3 regions of the Kitasatospora sp. NPDC093550 genome follow, and region 1 is predicted to be linked to each of the others. Evidence: riboswitches for the same ligand, from Rfam matches in the RefSeq annotation. Region 1 holds a riboswitch; each other region holds the start of a gene.
What was found. Region 1 has a riboswitch for thiamine pyrophosphate ahead of thiC (phosphomethylpyrimidine synthase ThiC). Riboswitches for the same ligand answer to the same signal wherever they lie in the genome.

Region 1 (3,265 bases):
GGGCGGCGATCTTGTAGGTGATCACACCGGTCTTGACGTCGTCGCGGTTGGGCAGGCCCAGGTGCTCCTTGGGCGTGACGTAGCAGAGCATCGCGGTGCCCCACCAGGCGATCATCGCGGCGCCGATGCCCGAGGTGATGTGGTCGTAGCCGGGGGCGACGTCCGTGGTCAGCGGGCCGAGGGTGTAGAACGGCGCCTCGTCGCAGATCTCCTTCTGGAGATCCATGTTCTCCTTGATCTTGTGCATCGGGACGTGTCCCGGGCCCTCGATCATCACCTGGACGTCGCGCTCGCGGGCGATCCGGCCGAGCTCGCCGAGGGTCTGCAGCTCGGCGAACTGCGCCTCGTCGTTGGCGTCGGCGATCGAGCCGGGGCGCAGGCCGTCACCGAGCGAGAAGGTCACGTCGTAGGCGGCGAGGATGTCGCAGAGTTCCTCGAAGTTGGTGTAGAGGAAGTTCTCCCGGTGGTGCGCCAGGCACCAGGCGGCCATGATCGAGCCGCCGCGCGAGACGATGCCGGTCTTGCGGCGGGCGGTCAGCGGGACGTAGCGCAGCAGCACGCCGGCGTGGACGGTCATGTAGTCGACGCCCTGCTCGCACTGCTCGATGACGGTGTCCCGGTAGACCTCCCAGCTCAGCTCCTCGGCCTTGCCGTCCACCTTCTCCAGGGCCTGGTAGAGCGGCACGGTGCCGATCGGCACGGGGGAGTTGCGCAGGATCCACTCGCGGGTGGTGTGGATGTTGCGGCCGGTGGAGAGGTCCATGACGGTGTCGGCGCCCCAACGGGTGGCCCACGTCATCTTCTCCACCTCCTCCTCGATCGAGGAGGTGACGGCGGAGTTGCCGATGTTGGCGTTGATCTTCACCAGGAAGTTGGTGCCGATGATGGCCGGCTCCACCTCCGGGTGGTTCACGTTGACCGGGATGACGGCCCGTCCGCGGGCCACCTCCTCGCGCACGAACTCGGGCGCGAGGCCCTCGCGCAGCGCCACGAACTCCATCTCCGGGGTCACCACGCCGCGCTTGGCGTAAGCGAGTTGGGTGACGGCGACGCCGCCGCGGCCGCGCAGCGGGCGGCGCGGGCGGCCGGGGAAGACGGCGTCCAGGTTGCGCAGGTTGCCGCCGCGCGGCGCGGTGTGCTTGATCCCGTCGTCCTCGGGGCGCGGCTCGCGGCCGTCGTACTCCTCGACGTCGCCGCGCTGGCGGATCCAGGCGTCGCGCAGCGCGGGCAGGCCGCGGCGCACGTCGGGCTCGTACGACGGGTCGGTGTACGGGCCGGAGGTGTCGTACAGCGGGACGGTCCTGCCGTTGGTGAGCAGCACCTCGCGGTACGGGACCCGCAGGTCGGGGCGGGATCCCTCGCGGTGCGCCTTGCGCCAGGCCGGGGTCGGGTAGCCGGTGCGCTCACTGCTGGGGGCGCTCTGGGCAGACTGCGGCTGTGCTTCGAACGTGGTCATCTGACCTCTACTCCCTACGCCGGCATTACCCGGTCCAGGTTCCTGCGGTCGACGCAGCCGTCGGTCCGTCCGTCGACGGTCCGGTCAGCGCCCTCTCAGCCCGGTGCTCCGAGCTCCCGCGTCGCAGGCGGTTGCCTGCACATGACGCCCAACACCGTAGCGAGCCGATTGCCGCAGGTCCAGAGCGGGTCCGTCCCCCGGCCCCGGGAACGGCGACCGACGCCCGGGAACGGCCGAGGCCCGGCTCCCCGTGACGGGGGCCGGGCCTCAGGGCGGCGGTTGGGGGAGCAGGGTCAGCTCTTGGCCGCCTTCTTCACCAGGATCACCACGGCGGCCGCGATGCCCACCACCACCAGCAGCTTGATCACGATGCCCAGCAGGAACCCGACCACGCCGAACACGAAGGCGACGATGTTCCAGGCCAGCACCAGGACCAGCACCGGGATGACGATGTTGCGCACCCAGGAGGGCAGCGACTTCCAGAGCTCAGCCATGTCGGATCCTCTTCTCCCCTCGGGTCGGCCGCCGTCCGGAGCCGCATCCCGCTTGCTTTCGATACGTCGATCGTACGGGGGCCGGAGTGCCGGAACGAGGCCCAACGGCCCGGAGAGAACCCCGAGATCACCCCGAGCCCGACCCCCGGGAACACCCCCGGCCGACCTCCGGGAAGAACCCCGGGAAGCTCCCCGGAGCAGGTCCCCGGGAGCCGTCGGACACCCGCACCGGCCGGCTCCGCCGCCGGTCAGACCGGCCAGCGCTCGCCGCGCCAGGCGGCGTCCCAGAACATCCACTCGTAGCGCGAGGTGGTCACGAAGTGCTCCACCACCCTGCGGCGTTCGGCCGTCGAGAGCTCCTCGCCGATCCGGTCGGTGAGGGCCAGCACCCGGCGGACCACCGACTGGAACGCCTCGTCGCCGTAGGTCGCGATCCACCGGGCGTAGAGCGGGTCGGGGGAGCCCTGGGCGAGCAGCGCCTCGCCGACCCGGGCGTAGATCCAGTAGCAGGGCAGCACCGCGCCGACCGCCTCGGCGAAGGAGCCGCCGTAGACGGTGGCCAGCAGGTAGCTGGTGTAGGCCCGGGTGGTGGGCAGCACCGGCTCGGCGGCGGCCTGCTCGGCGGTGCCGCCGAAGGCGGTCAGGAACTCGGCGTGCATGCCCTGCTCGGCGGCCAGCGCGCCGACCGCGTCGTCGGCGAAGGCCCGGACGTCCTCCTCGCCGGGCGCCTTGGCGGCGCAGACGGCGAGGGCGCGGGCGTAGTCGCGCAGGTAGTGCGAGTCCTGGACGACGAAGTGGCGGAAGGCCTCGCGCGGCAGGGTGCCGTCGGTGAGGCCGGCCAGGAAGGGGTGGGCCAGGATCTCGGCGTAGACCGGCTCGATGGCGGACCAGAGTTCTTCGGTGAGGCTGCGGGTCATGCCGCCGACCCTAAACGGCCGCGCGCGGACCGGGCCGCCCGGTCCGGTCCCGCCCGACTGCTCAGTCCTCCGGCTGCTCAGTCCTCCGGCGGGGAGAACACCACCAGCACCCGCAGCTCCTCGGTGACGTGGTGGAACCGGTGCGGGGTCCCGGCCGGGACGTACACGACGGTGCCGCGCCCGACGGCCGCGGTCTCGGCGCCGACGGTCAGCTCGGCGCGGCCGCTGATCACCTGGTAGATCTCGTCCTGGTCGTGCGCGGTCTGCGGGTCGGTGTCGCCGGGGGAGAGCGCGTACAGCCCGGCGGACATCCGCGGTTCACGCAGGAACCGCAGGTACGCGCCGTCGTTGGCCGCCCGCTCGGCGTCCAGTTCGTCCAGCCGGAACAGCTTCACCGC
Region 2 (3,265 bases), on a different contig from region 1:
CCGTGCACAGGTAGAGGCGGGCGTCGGCGAGCCCCCTCCGGAGGTCCGTCATCAGAGGGCCATGGCCTGGGCGCGGCGCTTGACCTCGGTCGCGCGGTTCTCCCACAGCGCCTGGACCGGGGTGCCGGGCAGCGACGGGTCCTCGGTGAACATCCACTCGATGATCTCCTGATCGCTGAACCCGCTGTCGCGCAGCACGGTCAGCAGGCCGATGAAGTGCTTCACCGGGCCGTGCTCGTCGATGAAGGCGGCGGGCACCTGCAGCGACTTGTTGGGACCGCGGCGGACCGCGATCAGGTCACCCTTCTTCACCATGTTGCGGACCTCGGTGACCAGCACACCCCACCGCTCGGAGATGTCGGGCAGGTACAGCCACTCGGGAACCAGGGCTTCGGTCTTGGCATCGATCTCACTCACGGCACCAGACTGCCACCTCAGTGCCCCGCCGCGCACACGCCCCCGCCCGGCGGCTACGCCACGGCCGCCTTCAGCGGCACCGCCGGGTCGGCCGCCCGGGCCGGATCCAGCGCCGTGCCGCGCTCGATCAGCTTCCGCCCCTGGGTGAGGTCGCGCGGCCGGTCCACCGTCAGCAGCGCGCTCGGCACCCCGTCGCGCAGCCAGAGCACCGCCCAGGACGCGTCCCGCGGGCCACCGCGCCACAGCAGCTCGTCGCCCTCGGCGTGCCGGCCCGCGTACTGGACCATCCGACCGAACTGCTCCGACCAGAAGTACGGCACCGGGTCGTACGGCGACGCCTCCGCGCCGAGGACGGCGGCCGCCACCGCCTCGCCGGACTGCAGCGCGTGGTCCCAGTGCTGGACGGCCAGCCGGGCACCGGCCCGGGCCGAGGGGTAGCTGACGCAGTCGCCGGCCGCGAACACGCCCGGCACACCGGTGCGCAGCCGCTCGTCCACCACGACGGCGCCGGTCCCGTCCAGCTCGACGCCGGAGCCGGCCAGCCACGCGGTCGCGGGCCGGGCGCCGATCCCGACCACCACCTCGTCGGCGGGCAGGTGCGAGCCGTCCGCCAGCAGCACCGCGCCCGGCTCGACGGCGGCCACCCCGACCCCGCAGCGCAGGTCGATGCCGGCCTCGGCGTACCAGGCGGCCATCGCCGAGCCGACCGCGGTCGGCAGCGCGCCGGGCAACGGCGCCGGGCCCGCCTCGACGACCGTCACCTCGCAGCCCGCCTCGCGCGCCGCGGTGGACACCTCGGCGCCGATCCAGCCCGCGCCCACCAGTACCAGCCGCAGACCGGGGCGCAGCAGGGCGCGCAGCGCCAGCGCGTCGTCCAGGGTGTGCAGCAGGTGCGCCCGCTCGGCGCCGGGCAGCGCGCGCGGGACGGCGCCGGTGGCGATCACCAGCGAGCCGTACGGGAGGTCGCCCCGGTCGGTGTGCAGCACGCCGGGGGTGAGGCCGGTGGCCCGGCGGCCGGTCAGGACCTCGATGCCCAGGTGCGCGTAGTCGATGTCCAGGGTGGTGCTGTCGCTCTTGCCGAGCAGCACGTCCTTGGAGAGCGGCGGCCGGTCGTACGGCACGTGCGGCTCCTCGCCGACCAGCGTGATCCGCCCCCGCCACCCGCCGTGCCGCAGCTTCAGGACGCACTGCGCCCCGGCCAGCCCGGCCCCGACGACGACCACCCGATCCGTACCGCTCAGCTCTGCCACGCCCGTCACTGTACTCAGCGCGGCCGCACCCCCCGGGGCCCGTCCACCCTCGCACCGGGCTGCGGCCACGCCCCACCCACCAACCCCCGACCACGCCCGCCGCAGGCACACCCCGCCCCCGCCCCCATCCCCGTCCACCCTTCGTACGGCCCTTCGGCCGCGCCCGGCCCCGGCGTTATGGTGGGGGCACCATCGCGGGAGCCCGGCGAACCGGGCTGAGAGGCGGGCTGACACGGCCTGCGACCGTCCGAACCTGATCCGGGTCATACCGGCGAAGGGAGAAGAGCAGCTGTGACACGCGTGCCATCGGACGCCGACGCCGACGTCCTGGTGATCGGCGGGGGCATCATCGGCCTCGCCGTCGCCTGGCGGACGGCGCAGCGCGGGCTGCGGACCGTCGTGGTCGACCCCTCCCCCGGCGGCGGGGCGGCCAAGGTCGCCGCCGGGATGCTCGCCCCGGTCACCGAGCTCCAGTACGGCGAGGAGCCGCTGCTGCGCCTCGGCCTGGCCTCGAACCAGCGGTACGAGGCCTTCGCCGCCGAGCTCAGCGAGGCGAGCGGCGGCCGGGACACCGGCTACCGGCAGTGCGGCACCGTCGCCGTCGCACTGGACTCCGACGACCGCGAGGAGCTGCGCGAACTGCACGCCTTCCACCGGCGGCTGGGCCTGGACTCGACCTGGCTGACCGGCCGGGAGGCCCGCAGGCTGGAGCCGATGCTCGCCCCCGGGGTGCGCGGCGGCCTGCACGTCGCGGACGACCACCAGGTGGACGGCCGCCGGCTGCTGACCGCGCTGCGGGCGGCCGCGGAGCACGCGGGCGTGGCCGTCCGCCCGGCCGAGGCGGTGGAGCTGCTGGTCGAGGGCGGCCGCGCGGTCGGCGCCCGGCTGAGCACGGACGGGACGGTGACCGCCGGGCAGGTCGTGCTCGCGGCCGGCCCGCACAGCCACCGGCTGGCCGGGCTGCCCGAGGGCGTGCTGCCCGCGATCCGCCCGGTGAAGGGCCAGGTGCTGCGCCTGCGGATCCCGGACGCCTACCGGCCGTTCCTCTCCCGCAACGTCCGTGCCGTGGTGCGTGGTCAGCACATCTACCTGGTGCCCCGGGAGAACGGCGAGCTGGTGATCGGGGCGACCACCGAGGAACAGGGGTACGACACCACGGTCACCGCCGGCGGGGTGTACGAACTCCTGCGCGATGCCCATGAGTTGGTGCCGGGCATCACCGAACTCCCGCTGCTGGAGACCTCGGCCGGCCTGCGCCCGGGCTCGCCCGACAACGCGCCGCTGCTGGGCCCGACGTCCCTGCCCGGGCTGGTCGCCGCCACCGGCCACTACCGCAACGGCGTCCTGCTCACGCCGGTGACCGCCGACCTGGTCTCCGAGTATCTGGCCACCGGCGAACTCCCCGCCCTGGCACAGCCGTTCACCCCCACCCGGTTCTCCTCCGACCGCTCCACCGCGAAGGCCCTGGCATGACCGAGATCGCACCGCCCGAGACCACTGCTCCGATCACCCTGACCGTCAACGGCGAGCCCCGCGAGCTGCCCGCCGCGACGACCCTCGCCGACCTGGTGGCCACCGTCAGCCGGGCCAACACCGGT
Region 3 (3,265 bases), on a different contig from region 1:
GTTGCGGTCGGCGATGGTCACGCCGAGCGCGCCGCCGGCCACCCCGGCGACCAGCGCGACGGCCGCGATCAGGGCGACCAGTCCGCCGCGCTTCTTGCGCGGGCCGCCGCCGTGCGGGCCGCCGGGGTGCTCACCCGGGTAGCCGAGCGGGCCGGCCGGGCCGCCGGGGAAGCCCGCGCCGCCGGCGGCGTCGTGGGTCGGGCCCCAGCCGCCGAGCGGCTGGCCGGCGCCGAAGGGGTGGTGGGCGTGCGCGGCGGGCGCGGCCGGGGCGGTGCCGTACGGGTCGTGCGCACCGGCGGCGGGCACGCCGTGGGTCGGGGTGGCGTACGGGTTGGCGGCCGGCGGCAGTGCCGGGGCCGCGGGCGCGGCCTGGGCCGCGGCGGGAGCGGCCGCGGCGGGGGGCAGGACCGGCGGCGGCGCGTCGATGTACCCGGTGGCCGGGTCGACGGCCGGCTCCTCGGCGGCCGACGCGACCGGCGCGGCGGGCGCCTCCGGCTCGGGGACCTTGGTGAGGGCGACGGTGGGCCGGTGCCCGCCCTCCGCCGGCGCGGCCTCGGCCGCCGGGGGCGCCGCGGGCGCCGCCTCGGGCTCGGGGACCCGGCTGAACGCCATGGTCGGCTTGTGCCCGCCGTCCGCCGGAGCGGCGTCGGCCGCCTCACCGGCGTCGACCGGGGCGGCCTGCGGCTCGGGGACCCGGCGGAACGCCATGGTCGGCTTGTGCCCGCCCTGAGCGGGGGCTTCGGAAGCGGACTCAGCCGCCTCCGGGCCTGCGGGCTGCTCCCCCTGCGGCCCGGTGGGCCCAACCTCGCGCTCGGTGCTCACGGACGACCTCCATAGCTGGCAGAACCAAGGACCATAGTTTTTCGCATTGCCGATTCGGTTGTCGTAAGGACCCCTCTGAAGAACTCATAAGAATCCTTAGCCCGCGCCGACGGCCGATGGTTCGCCGCCCCCGCCGGGCGTCCCGCGATGCGGACGGCACCCGCCCTGGCCTTGGCGTTCGCCCCCGTGCCGGTTAGCCTGTCGCTCCAAACTGACACGCGGGAGCTTGGACCGACCAGGCTGAGAGTGCGCATGTCGACCGTACGCCACGCGAGCGAGGCGGACGGCCGAGGGGGCGCTGACCGCCGGAACCTGTCCGGGTAATGCCGGCGTAGGGAGTATCGGCCATGCCGCCTGCTTCGCCATCCTCTTCTTCGGGCGCACCCGCGTCCAAGGATTTCCCCGACCACCCGGCCTCGGCCACCGCCGTCCTGGACCGGCCCGAGCGCGCCGAGGCGCCGCTGGTCCTGGACACCGAGCCGCCGCGCACGCTGCGCTTCCGGGACCACTTCGCGCTCTGGATGAACCTGGGCGTCAGCCTGATCGGCTTCTCCACCGCCGCCACCGTGCTCGGCGCCCCCGGCAGCGAGCTCTCGCTGGCCGCCTCGGTGACCGCGATCGCCGTCGGTACGGCGGTCGGCACCGCGATGCTCGGCGTGGCCGCGCTGATCGGTGCCAGGACCGGTGCCCCCGCGATGGCCAGCCTGCGCGGGCTGTTCGGCACCCGGCTGTCCTACCTGCCGACGGTGCTGAACATCGTGCAGTGCGTCGGCTGGGGCGTGTTCGAGCTGCTGACCATCTCGGCGGGCGCCCAGACCGTCGCCCACACCACCGGCTACCGCTGGCTGTTCGTGCTGCTCGCGGGCGCGCTGACGACCGCGCTGACCATCTGGCCGCTGGGCTCGATCGCGGTGCTGCGCCGCTTCGTCGCCGGCGCGGTGGCGGTCGCGATGGTGTACTTCACCGTCCAGCTGGGCCGCCAGGGCGTGCCCGACCCGGGCGCCGGCAACTGGCACGGTTTCCTGGGCGCGACCGACGCGATGATCGCCGTGTCCATCTCCTTCGTGCCGCTGGCCGCCGACTACACCCGGCACTCGCGCACCCCGCGCTCGGCGTTCTGGGGCAGCTTCTCCGGCTACACGATCGCCCAGGTCTGGTGCTACGTGCTCGGCCTGATGGCGCTGCTGCAGTCCGGCGGCGACCCCGACAAGATCTTCGACTCCTTCCTCGGCGTCTGGGCCGGCTGGCTGTTCCTGCTGGTGCTGGTGCTGCGCGAGACGGACCAGTCCTTCGCCAACGTGTACTCGACCGCGATGTCGGTGCAGAACCTGCTGCCGAAGGTCGACCGGCGGGTGCTGAGCGGCGGGATCGGCGCGCTGACCACCGTGCTGGCGCTGCAGATCGACCAGTTCACCGACAGCTACTACAACTTCCTCGGCCTGATCGGCTCGGTGTTCGTGCCGCTGCTGGCGGTGCTGGCGGTGGACTTCTTCCTCGGCGCCGGGCGCCGCGGCTGGGACCTCTCCGAGGACGCGCCGTCCCGCTGGACGATGCTGCTGCCGTGGCTGCTGGGCTTCGCCGTCTACCAGTTCATCGCACCGACCAAGGTGGCCGGCTGGTGGACGGACTTCTGGACCTCCGCCCAGGAGACCCTGCACTTCACCCCGCAGGAGTGGACCTCCGCCTCGCTGTTCGCCTTCCTGGTGCCGGCCCTGGCCACCTGGGCGCTCACCCCGCTCTCCCGCCGCGCCGCGCGCTGACGCCGCCCTCCGGCGCCGGGCACCGACCCCGGTACCGGCGCCGGAGGGCCCGCGGACGGCCCCGCGGATTGGGACCGTCTTCGCCCCCGCTTCACCTCGGCCGCCTATCGTTGGCCCCGTGACCAGCCCAGACCTGTCCTCGACGGCGGCGCGCACCGCGTCGCCCGTCCAGGTGATCGCCCACCGCGGTTCCTCCGCCGCCCTGCCCGAACACACCCTCGCGGCCTACCGGCGCGCCCTCGACGAGGGCGCCGACGCGGTGGAGTGCGACGTCCGCGTGACGGCCGACGGCCACCTGGTCTGCGTGCACGACCGGCGGATCGGCCGGGTCTCCAACGGCCGGGGCACCGTCTCCGCCATGACGCTCGCCGAGCTGGAGTCGTACGACTTCGGCGCCTGGAAGACCGGCCGCCCCAGCACCGACCCCGAGCTGCGCGGCGTGCTCACCCTGGAGCGTCTGCTGGAGCTGGTGGTGGACTGCGGCCGGCCGGTGGACCTCGCCATCGAGACCAAGCACCCGGTGCGCTTCCGCGGCCTGGTGGAGACCGAGCTGCTGCGGGTGCTGGAGCGGTTCAAGATCGGCGCGACCCGGGAGGGCGACCGCCCGTCCGCCCGGATCATGAGCTTCTCCTCGACCGCGCTGAACCGGGTGGCCGCCGCCGCACCGCAGTACCGGCGGGTGT

Region 2: another riboswitch for thiamine pyrophosphate. It lies ahead of thiO (glycine oxidase ThiO); the one in region 1 lies ahead of thiC (phosphomethylpyrimidine synthase ThiC).
Region 3: another riboswitch for thiamine pyrophosphate. It lies ahead of ACIRD3_RS23705 (purine-cytosine permease family protein); the one in region 1 lies ahead of thiC (phosphomethylpyrimidine synthase ThiC).

The regions. Positions count from the first base shown of each region.
Region 1 is NZ_JBIWJF010000018.1:13,526-16,790, reverse strand. Features, by position in the region: gene thiC (phosphomethylpyrimidine synthase ThiC) at 1-1,456, opposite strand, end outside; TPP riboswitch at 1,451-1,586, opposite strand; gene ACIRD3_RS26630 (DUF5326 family protein) at 1,750-1,950, opposite strand; gene tenA (thiaminase II) at 2,199-2,867, opposite strand; gene ACIRD3_RS26620 (cupin domain-containing protein) at 2,945-3,262, opposite strand.
Region 2 is NZ_JBIWJF010000026.1:9,149-12,413, forward strand. Features, by position in the region: gene thiE (thiamine phosphate synthase) at 1-52, opposite strand, end outside; gene ACIRD3_RS31470 (Rv2175c family DNA-binding protein) at 52-417, opposite strand; gene ACIRD3_RS31475 (NAD(P)/FAD-dependent oxidoreductase) at 471-1,676, opposite strand; TPP riboswitch at 1,852-1,964, shown strand; gene thiO (glycine oxidase ThiO) at 1,959-3,140, shown strand; gene thiS (sulfur carrier protein ThiS) at 3,137-3,265, shown strand, end outside.
Region 3 is NZ_JBIWJF010000015.1:1,219-4,483, reverse strand. Features, by position in the region: gene ACIRD3_RS23710 (S1C family serine protease) at 1-822, opposite strand, end outside; TPP riboswitch at 1,031-1,177, shown strand; gene ACIRD3_RS23705 (purine-cytosine permease family protein) at 1,170-2,582, shown strand; gene ACIRD3_RS23700 (glycerophosphodiester phosphodiesterase family protein) at 2,701-3,265, shown strand, end outside.